One region of the Mesorhizobium sp. WSM3868 genome, then DNA from elsewhere that is predicted to be linked to it. Evidence: predicted binding sites of a transcription regulator. Region 1 holds the regulator's gene; each other region holds the start of a gene.
What was found. Region 1 encodes LexA, which represses DNA repair genes until DNA is damaged. Its sites were predicted from a motif close to TGTTCNNNNTGTGTTCNG; they were not measured.
Positions count from the first base shown of each region.

Region 2: a site for LexA is predicted at 1,980-1,997, ahead of CK221_RS20340 (UvrD-helicase domain-containing protein). Genes of this name have one in related genera too.
Region 3: a site for LexA is predicted at 1,476-1,493, ahead of CK221_RS04070 (YifB family Mg chelatase-like AAA ATPase). Genes of this name have one in related genera too.

Region 1 covers NZ_NSGB01000005.1:203,006-206,282, forward strand. The annotation lists gene glp (gephyrin-like molybdotransferase Glp) at 1-1,093, shown strand, start outside; gene lexA (transcriptional repressor LexA) at 1,210-1,944, shown strand; gene CK221_RS10940 (ComEC/Rec2 family competence protein) at 1,928-3,277, opposite strand, start outside.
Region 2 covers NZ_NSGB01000013.1:53,698-56,974, forward strand. The annotation lists gene CK221_RS20335 (glucose/quinate/shikimate family membrane-bound PQQ-dependent dehydrogenase) at 1-1,855, opposite strand, end outside; gene CK221_RS20340 (UvrD-helicase domain-containing protein) at 2,038-3,277, shown strand, end outside.
Region 3 covers NZ_NSGB01000002.1:173,943-177,219, forward strand. The annotation lists gene CK221_RS04070 (YifB family Mg chelatase-like AAA ATPase) at 1-1,379, opposite strand, end outside; gene gshB (glutathione synthase) at 1,525-2,466, opposite strand; gene CK221_RS04080 (GtrA family protein) at 2,534-2,908, opposite strand; gene CK221_RS04085 (glycosyltransferase) at 2,908-3,277, opposite strand, start outside.

The DNA.
Region 1 (3,277 bases):
GGTGGTGGCTCTGCGCACCCAGCCGCCCTTCAATGCGTCGGCGATGGACGGCTATGCCGTAAGGGCCGCCGACGTGGCCTCGGCGCCGGCCCGGCTCTCCGTGATCGGCATGGCGCCCGCCGGGCGTGGCTTCACCGGCTCTGTCGGCAAGGGCGAGGCCGTGCGCATTTTCACCGGCGCGCCGCTCCCCGAAGGCGCCAATACCGTCGTTATCCAGGAGAATGTCCGCGATCTCGGCGGCGGCAGCATCGAAGTGACCGAGCCGACCGCGGAAGGACGCAACGTCCGTCGCCGCGGGCTCGACTTCTGCGAGGGCGACCTGCTCCTCGAAAAAGGCCGCCAGCTCGATCCGGCGGCGCTTTCGCTGGCGGCATCGGCCAACCATCCGAGTCTCAACGTGGTGCGGCAGCCGCTGCTCGCCATCATCGCCACCGGCGACGAATTGCTGCCGCCGGGCAGCGCGCTCGGCCCCGACCAGATCATCTCGTCGAATGCCTATGGCCTCACAGCTACGGCCCAGTCGGTCGGCGCGCGCGCGCTCGACCTCGGCATCGCCGCCGACCGCAAGGACGCGATCGCGGCCCTGGTCAAGAAGGCGGTCAAGGCCGGCGCCGACGTCATCGTCACGCTTGGCGGCGCCTCCGTCGGCGACCACGACCTGATCCACGACGTGCTGACCGGCGAAGGCATGCAGCTCGACTTCTGGAAGATCGCCATGCGTCCCGGGAAGCCGTTGATGTTTGGCCGGCTCGGCGACATTCGCTGCATCGGCCTGCCCGGCAATCCGGTCGCAAGCCTGGTCTGCTCGCAGCTGTTCCTGAAGCCGCTTCTGGCGCGGCTGGGCGGCCGGTCCTGCCGGCAGGAAATCCGCACGGCCCGGTTAGGCGCCGCAATGCACGCCAACGATCTCAGGCAGGACTATGTGCGCGCCGTGGTCCGCGAAGATGCGGGGGCGCTGATCGCAACACCGTTCGGCATCCAGGATTCCTCGATGCTGAGGATGCTCGCCGATGCCAATGGCCTGATCGTGCGCCAACCCTTCGCACCGGCGGCTGAAGCCGGCGAGGAATGCAGCGTTCTGATGTTACGCTGAACAAAACGTCAACACATTCACTAAACTTTAAACGGTTGCGGAACACAACTGGAACAGATAGTGTTTGTTCTGGGTTTGTTTTTCTGATTCTGGTTTCAGAACCCATGGGGGCCGCCATGCTGACGCGCAAACAACATGAACTGCTGATGTTCATCCATGAACGGCTCAAGGAAAGCGGCATTCCGCCGTCTTTCGACGAGATGAAAGAAGCGCTCGACCTTGCCTCGAAATCGGGCATCCACCGCCTGATCACGGCGCTGGAGGAGCGCGGTTTCATTCGCCGGCTGCCGAACCGAGCGCGTGCACTTGAAGTGCTGCGCCTACCTGACTCGATCGCGCCCGGCCTCAATGCGGCGAAGAAATTCTCTCCGAGCGTCATCCAGGGCGGCCAAGGCAATCTCGGTCGCCAGATCAAACCCGCGGCGCCCGCACGCACGCCGACGCCCAGCAATGACGACGACGCCGTTTCGGCCGTCTCCATCCCGGTGATGGGTCGCATTGCCGCCGGTGTGCCGATCGACGCCATCCAGCACCAGACACATTCGATCACAGTGCCGCCGGACATGATCGCCGGCGGCGAGCACTACGCGCTCGAGGTCAAAGGCGACTCGATGATCGAGGCCGGCATCTTCGACGGCGACACGGTCATCATCCGCAACGCCAGCACTGCGAGCCCCGGGGAGATCGTCGTGGCGCTGGTCGACGACGAGGAGGCGACGCTGAAGCGCTTCCGCCGCAAGGGCGCCTCTATCGCGCTCGAGGCTGCCAATCCGGCCTATGAGACGCGCATCTTCGGTCCCGATCGCGTCAAGGTTCAGGGCAAGCTCGTCGGGCTCATCCGCCGCTACTGAAGGGCTGCGGCTTGGCTTCCGGCTTCTCGGGCTTCTTGTAAGGCGCCAACCCCCTCGCCTCACGCGAGTAGCGCCGCTGTTCGTGCCAAGGGCGGTACGGTTTTTCGACGGCGTATTGAATGGTTGCTCGCGCCGTCGCCGATTGCGGATCGAAGAAGACGGCGGCACTGCCGTCGCGCGCAAGCTGCCGCTTGGTGACGACGAGGATACGTGGATCGCGGCAGGGATTGTAGGCCGTGGCGTCGTTGATGACGATGAGGTCTGCGAAGTCGCAGGCAGGCCTGGCAGCTTCGCGGTTCTCGGCGAGCGCGACGATCGCGCCCGATGGATGCCGGCCAATGCAGAGATCGCCCGTGCAGTAAAAGGGCGATCCAGGCGGCAGGTCGACGGGATCGGCTATGTCCAGCGTGCCCTTGGCGAATGTCTCCGGCGGCACGATCGTTTCGGCCTTGAGCGCGCGTTTCCAGTTATCGGTAGTGAACTCGTTGGAGCGGGCACGATTGATGGCGAGTTCGCCGCCGCCGATCGGCATCGCCACCAGATGCGCGTCCTCCGAGATCAGCAGGTCCGGCGTGCGCACCTGCGGGATGATCATGACGGCCGCGGCAGCGAAAGGAATTGCGGTCAGCCTGAGCCACGTAGTCGCCATCGTGGCGATGACGAGCGCGATCGTCGCCAGCAGCACCGAATGGATCGAGATCAGGCCCACGGCATCGACCGGCGACCACTCCGAAATCCACGCCGAGATCGCGATCATGGCCGCCAGGCCCTTGCCCATCAAATAGAGGAAGGGCCCGTCGAAGCCGAACGGCATCATGACCGCGCTGGCGACGGCCAGAAACATCACGATCGTGACGATCGGCATGATCGCGAGATTGGCCAGCAGGCTGAGCGGCGAGACGCGCTGGAAATGCCAGATGGCAAACAGCGCCGTGGCACTTCCGGCAATGATCGACGTCATTGCGGCGCCACCTGCTCCGACTGCCAGTTTGTGCGACATGAACCGCAGGAACGAACGCTTTTCCGGCGGCGCTCTCACCTTGCCGGCGCGGTAGTCGGACCAGCCGGCATAGGCGCCGACAAGGGCGGCGGTTGCCGCGAACGACATCTGAAAGCTCGGGCCAACCACTTCATGCGGCGACACAAGGATGACGGCGATGGCCGAGATCGCCAAATTGCGCATCGTCAGCGCGGCGCGGTCGAAAAGCACGGCGATCAGCATGACGGCCAGCATGATGAAGCTTCGCTCGGCGGCGACCACCAACCCGGAGATGACGAGATAGGCGGCGATCGACATAAGCGCGATTGCCGCGGCATACTTCTTCACCGGCCG
Region 2 (3,277 bases), on a different contig from region 1:
GCTCGCTGCCCTTGGTGTCGCCGGGCGGCGGCACGTCCGCGCGCGGAATGAGTTTCGACGTGAAAGCGAGATAAGTCGGCATGCCGAACATCACCTGTCGCACCGGGTCGACCGCGACGCCGCCCCAGTTGAACACACCGAAATTGCCGGGATAGACCAGCGTGCCCTGCAGCGAGGGCGGCGTGTAGCGTCCCTCGTAACGCAGTCTCTTCAGTTCGATCCGACACGCCAGCTGATCGAACATGGTGATCCCCCACATGTCGGCGCCGGTCAGCGGCTTCGGGTTGAACGACAGGTCGGAGGACGGCTGCGTCGGCGAGGTATGGTCGCCTTCGATCGCTCCGCCCGGTGCCGGCACTTCCTTCACCGGAATGATCGGTTCGCCAGTGCGCCGATCGAGCACATAAAGATCGCCCTGCTTGGTCGGCCCTACCAGTGCCGGCACCACGCCGCTCCCCGTCGTGATGTCGACCAGCGTCGGCTGCGCCGGCACGTCCATGTCCCACAGGTCGTGATGCACCGTCTGGCGCACCCAGCGCAACTGTCCGGTGTTGAGGTCGAGCGCAGTGATCGAGGAGGAGAATTTTTCGACATCGGCGCTGCGGCCCATGCCGAGCTGGTCGGGCGTCTGGTTGCCGAGCGGCAGGTAGAGCAGGCCAAGCTTCTCGTCGGCGCTCGCCGTTGACCACATGTTGGGCGAGTTGTTGGTGTAGTTCTGCCCCGCCGGCAGCGGCGTCGTCTGATCCGGTTTGCCGGAATCCCAATTCCACAACAGCGCGCCGGTGCCCGCGTCATAGGCGCGGATGACGCCCGACGGCTCCTCGGTCGAATAATTGTCGTTGACCGCGCCGCCGACGATGATCTTGCCGGCGAGGATGAGCGGCGCCGAGGTCGAATAGTAACAGCCCGACTTCGGAAAGGGCATGTTGGCCATCAGGTTCAGCGTGCCGCCTTCGGCGAAGGACGGACAAACTTGCCCGTTCGCGGCATCGAGAGCGATCAGCCGGGCGTCCGAAGTCGGCAGGTAGATGCGTGCCGCGCAGGGCTGGCCCGCCGCGATCTTCGCATCGGCGTAATAGGAAACTCCGCGGCAGGTCTGGTGCTGGCGGTTGGGATCGAGCTTGATCTTCGGGTCGTAGCGCCATTTCTCCTTGCCGGTCGCGGCATCGATCGCGATGGCGAAATTGTGGGGCGTGCAGATGTAGAGCGCATCACCGACCTTGAGTGGCGTTACCTGATAGGTCGTCTCACCGATGTCGTCCGGACCCTTCATGTCGCCGGTGCGGTAGGTCCAGGCCGGCTGCAGCTTGGCGACATTGTCCGGCGTGATCTGAGCGAGCGGCGAGTAACGCTGGCCGAACGGCGTGCGGCCGTAGAAATGCCATTCGCCCGCCGGCATGTCGCCGCCGAGATTGGCCGTCGGCGTCACCTTATCGGTGTTGAGCGTGCCGCCGATGTCCTTCGGATCGGCGGTCATCGAATAGCCGGCCACTGCAAGCGATGCGAGCACCGCCAGGATGAGCGGAGCGCGTCCGTCCGGACCGGTGAATCCCCGCCTGGCCCATGGCGTCAGCAGCCAGAGCGCGATGAGAACGATGATGCCGCCGCGCGGGCCGAGCTGCCACCAATCAAAGCCGGTTTCCCACACCGCCCAGCAGAGCGAGGCGAGCACGATCGCGGCATAGAGCCAGAGCCCTGTCGATCTGCGGCGGAAAACGAGCCAGGCGGTGATCAGGAAGGCCAGTCCGGCAATCAGGTAGTACCAGCTGCCACCCAACGTCACCAGCCAGATGCCGCCGCCGCCGAGGACCAGGCCGATAAGCAAAAGGACGAGGGAGGTGATGGTGACAGCCAAGACGATACTCCTTCGACTGTTGCGCGCTTGCGGCGCCTCTGAGGCAACGGCTTGCCGTCCCTGCCCTGTTGGCAGCTTTCTCTCGCAAGTTGCGCCTGTCAAGGCGGCCCCGAACAGGAACAACTAGAACAAAACGGAGACACTTCTGGCCTTTCGCTGCCGAATCACTACATTCGGGGGCGATGTCCGGCTTTTCGGAAGACATGCCCTTTTTTGACGAACCGAATGCGCGGCCCGCCGCCCCATCCGGCCTTGCCGCGCGCGCCATGGCCGCACGCAACGCGCAGAACCGTGCGCCCGATTATCTGAACGGCCTCAATCCCGAACAGCGGCTCGCTGTTGAAACGACCGAAGGCCCGGTTCTGGTGCTGGCCGGCGCCGGCACCGGCAAGACGCGGGTGCTCACCACGCGAATCGCCCACATCCTTGCCACCGGCAGGGCCTTTCCCTCGCAGATTCTCGCCGTCACCTTCACCAACAAGGCCGCGCGCGAGATGAAGCAGCGCATCGGCTTGCTGATCGGCGAGCAGAATGTCGAGGGCATGCCCTGGCTCGGCACCTTCCACTCGATCGGCGTCAAGCTGCTGCGCCGGCATGCCGAGCTTGCCGGATTGAAATCCGATTTCACCATCCTCGATACCGATGACGTGGTGCGGCTGATCAAGCAGCTGATCCAGGCCGAAAATCTGGACGACAAGCGCTGGCCGGCCAAGACCTTCGCGCAGATGATCGACAACTGGAAGAACAAGGGCCTTGGCCCCGACGAGATTCCGGAAGGCGACGCGCGCAGCTTCGGCAACGGCAAGGGGCGCCAGCTCTACAAGGCCTATCAGGAGCGGCTGCAGACGCTGAATTCCTGCGACTTCGGCGATCTCCTCTATCACCCGATCCGCATCTTCCGCGCCTATCCGGACGTGCTGAAGGACTATCACCGCAAGTTCAAATACATCCTGGTCGACGAGTACCAGGACACCAACACCGCGCAATACATGTGGCTGCGCCTGTTGGCGCAGAGGCCGCAATCCTCCCCCCTTGAGGGGGAGGTGTCCGCGAAGCGGACGGAGGGGGTCGCCGCGGAAGGCGCCGCCCAGTCATCAGGCGCCGGAGCGTCGAGCACTGCCGCGAGGACCCCTCCCGACCGGGCTTCACCCGGCCACCCTCCCCTCAAGGGGGAGGGAAACCGGCGTCAATCCACTGTCAACATTTGCTGCGTCGGCGACGACGACCAGTCGATCTATGGCTGGCGCGGCGCCGAGGTCGACAATATCCTGCGCTTCGACAAGGATTTTCCCGGCGCCACCATCATCAGGCTGGAGCGCAACTACCGCTCCACCGCGCATATACTGGGTGCGGCTTCGCATCTTATCGCCCACAATGAGGGCCGCTTCGGCAAGACGCTGTTCACCGACCGCAACGACCCCG
Region 3 (3,277 bases), on a different contig from region 1:
TTTTCGCTGGCGTCCTTGAGCAGCGTCAGCCCGGCGGCGTCGGGCCTGGCGATCGCCTCGATGACCGAAGGCGGGCAGTGCGCGTTGGTGGTGGCCGCCGCACCCAGCCTTTCCAGCCGCTCGCGCTGCATGGCCCGGGCGCGCGCCACGCGCTGCGCCACCGCGGCGCTGGTCTCGGCCTTGTCCGGCCGGATCAGGTCGCTTGCCGAGACTGCCGGCACTTCGATCCTGAGATCGATGCGGTCGAGCAGCGGGCCGGAAATGCGCGCCTGGTATTCGGTGCGGCAGCGCTCGCCGCGCAGGCAGCGATAGCCGGGCTCGCCCGACATGCCGCAGCGGCACGGGTTCATCGCCGCCACCAGCTGGATGCGCGCCGGATAGGTGACGCGGTGGTTGGCGCGCGCGATCACGCAGTCGCCGGTCTCCAGCGGCTGGCGCAGCGCGTCCAACGTCTGCGGCGTGAATTCCGGGAACTCGTCGAGGAACAGCACGCCGTGATGCGCAAGCGACACTTCGCCCGGCCGCATGCGCAAGCCGCCGCCCACCATCGCCGCCATCGACGCCGAATGATGTGGCGCCCGGAACGGCCGTCGGTCTGTCAGCTTGCCTTCGCCGAGCTCGCCCGCCACCGACGCGATCATCGAGACTTCGAGCAGCTCCTTCGGCGCCAGCGGCGGCAAGATCGAGGGCAGCCTTTGCGCCAGCATCGACTTGCCCGAGCCCGGCGGTCCGACCATCAGGAGATTGTGGCCGCCCGCCGCCGCCACTTCCAGCGCCCGCTTGGCGCTTTCCTGGCCCTTGATGTCGGCAAGGTCCGGCAGATCGCGCGCGGCGACCTGGATGCCGGCCTCGGGACGCGACAGCACCTGGGTGCCGCGAAAATGGTTGGCGATGGCGATCAGGCTGCGCGGCGCCAGGATATCGAAATCCTTGCCGGCCCAGGCTGCCTCCGGCCCGCAGGCGAACGGACAGATCAGGCCTTTGCCTTCGGCGTTGGCGCCGATCGCCGCCGGCAGCGCGCCGGCGACAGCGGCAATGGTGCCGTCGAGCGACAATTCGCCGAGCACGACATAGCCGGCCAGCATATCGCCAGGAATGGCGCCGAGCGCGGCCATCAATCCGAGCGCGATCGGCAGGTCGTAGTGGCTGCCTTCCTTGGGCAGGTCCGCCGGCGCGAGATTCACCGTCACCTTCTTCGACGGCATCGACAGGCCGGAGGCATGAAGCGCGGCCTGCACGCGTTCCCGGCTCTCTGCCACCGCCTTGTCCGGCAAACCGACGATCTGCATCCCGACCTTGCCCGGCGCGATCATCACCTGGACATCGACCGGCACGGCCTCGATGCCCTGGAAAGCCACCGTGCGAACCCGCGCTACCATCTTGTCTCAAGCCCCCGGATACCGGCTCGCTCGCAGGTCCTGCGATCAGGCGGCGAGCGAGTTTGGTTTAGACAACCACAGATTTGCGGCTTAAGCAAGAACATTACCGGAACATACGGTCCCGCTCAGGGGCACCTGAGGGGCGCTACTTCCGCTTTCCTTCCACGCAGTCCCAGAACAGGGCAGCAATGTCCGCGCCGCCGAAGCGCCGCACCTCGCGCACGCCGGTCGGCGAGGTGACGTTGATCTCGGTCATGTAGTCGCCGATCACATCGATGCCGACGAGGATGAAGCCGCGTTCCCTGAGCGCCGGCCCGATGCGGGCGCAAATCTCGCGTTCGCGCTCCGTCAGCTCGGTCTTCTCGGCGCGGCCGCCGACATGCATGTTGGAGCGCGAATCGTGCTCGGCCGGCACGCGGTTGATGGCGCCCACCGGCTCGCCGTCGATCAGGATGATGCGCTTGTCGCCCTTGCGCACGTCCTTGAGATAGCGCTGCACGATATAGGGCTCGCGAAACAGTTGGCCGAACATTTCGAGCAGCGAGGCAAGGTTGCGGTCGGCCTCGTGCAGATGGAAGATGCCCGCCCCGCCATTGCCGTAGAGCGGCTTGACGATGATATCGCCGAACTCCCTGCGGAAGGCGGCCACCTCCTGGGGGTCCTTGGTGATCAGCGTTTCCGGCATCAGGTCCGGGAATTCGGTGACGAAGATCTTTTCCGGGCTGTTGCGCACCCAGGCCGGGTCGTTGACCACCAGCGTCGTCGGATGGATGCGTTCCAAAATGTGGGTGGTGGTGATGTAGTTCATGTCGAAGGGCGGGTCCTGCCTGAGCAGCACCACGTCCATCTCCGACAGATCGGTGCGCACCGGCTCGCCCAGCGAATAATGACTGCCCTTCTCGTCGCGCACCTGCATCTCCTCGGCGCGCGCGAACACGTTCCCGTCCCGCATCGACAGCCGGTCGGGCGTGTAGTGGAAAAGCTTGTGGCCGCGCCGCTGCGCTTCCAGCGACAGCGCGAAGGTGGTGTCGCCGGCGATCGACACCGTCGACACATGGTCCATCTGGACGGCGATTTTCAACGGCATCTCGGGCCTCCGGCAATCTCTGCCGCCGATATAGGGAAATCGGCGGCATCTGCCAATCGGCCAGAGACTATCGGTCGAAGACCAGCCGGGAATAGCCGACGAAGGACAGCGCCATCGCGACCAGCGAGGCGACCGTCAGCGCCGCCAGCGGCGGCAGGGAGGGCAGCGCGAACAGAAGGGCACAATAGACGAGATAATTGACGATGCTGGTGGCGACGCCGACGCCCCCGTAACGCGCGCCTTCCTGCGCGATGCCTCGGCTCGACGGCGCAAAGGTCAGATGCCGGTTGATCTGCCAGGTGACGGTGAGCGCGAAGCCGATCGACAGCACGCGCGCCGCCAGCGGCCCTAGCGGCGTGACGGAAAGCAGCAGCCAGAGCGCGGCCGCATCGGCAAAGAAGCCGATGCCGCCGGCAAGCACGAAGCGGCCAAGCCGGACCATCAGGCGGCTCGCGAGGGCTTGCCCGCCTCCCTCTTCCGGGAGGCCTCGCCGTTGAAGCCCGCGCGTCGCTCGATGCGGCCGGCAGGGATGGAAAGATAGAAGATGCGCTTCTGTTCGGCCCGGCCGCGCGACACCGAATCGAGGATCAGCCCGGTGACCATCGCCAGCATGGACAAGAGGAGCAGGCCAACGGACAGCACCCAGGTCGGCATGCGCGGAACAAGTCCTGTCTCGGCGAACTCGATCAGCACCGGGATCATCAGCCCGATGCTGGCCGCCAGGAAGAACAGGGCAAACGTGCCGAAGAAACGCAGCGGCTGCGTCTCCTTCACCAGCATGGCGAACATCCACAGGATCCTGGCGCCGTCG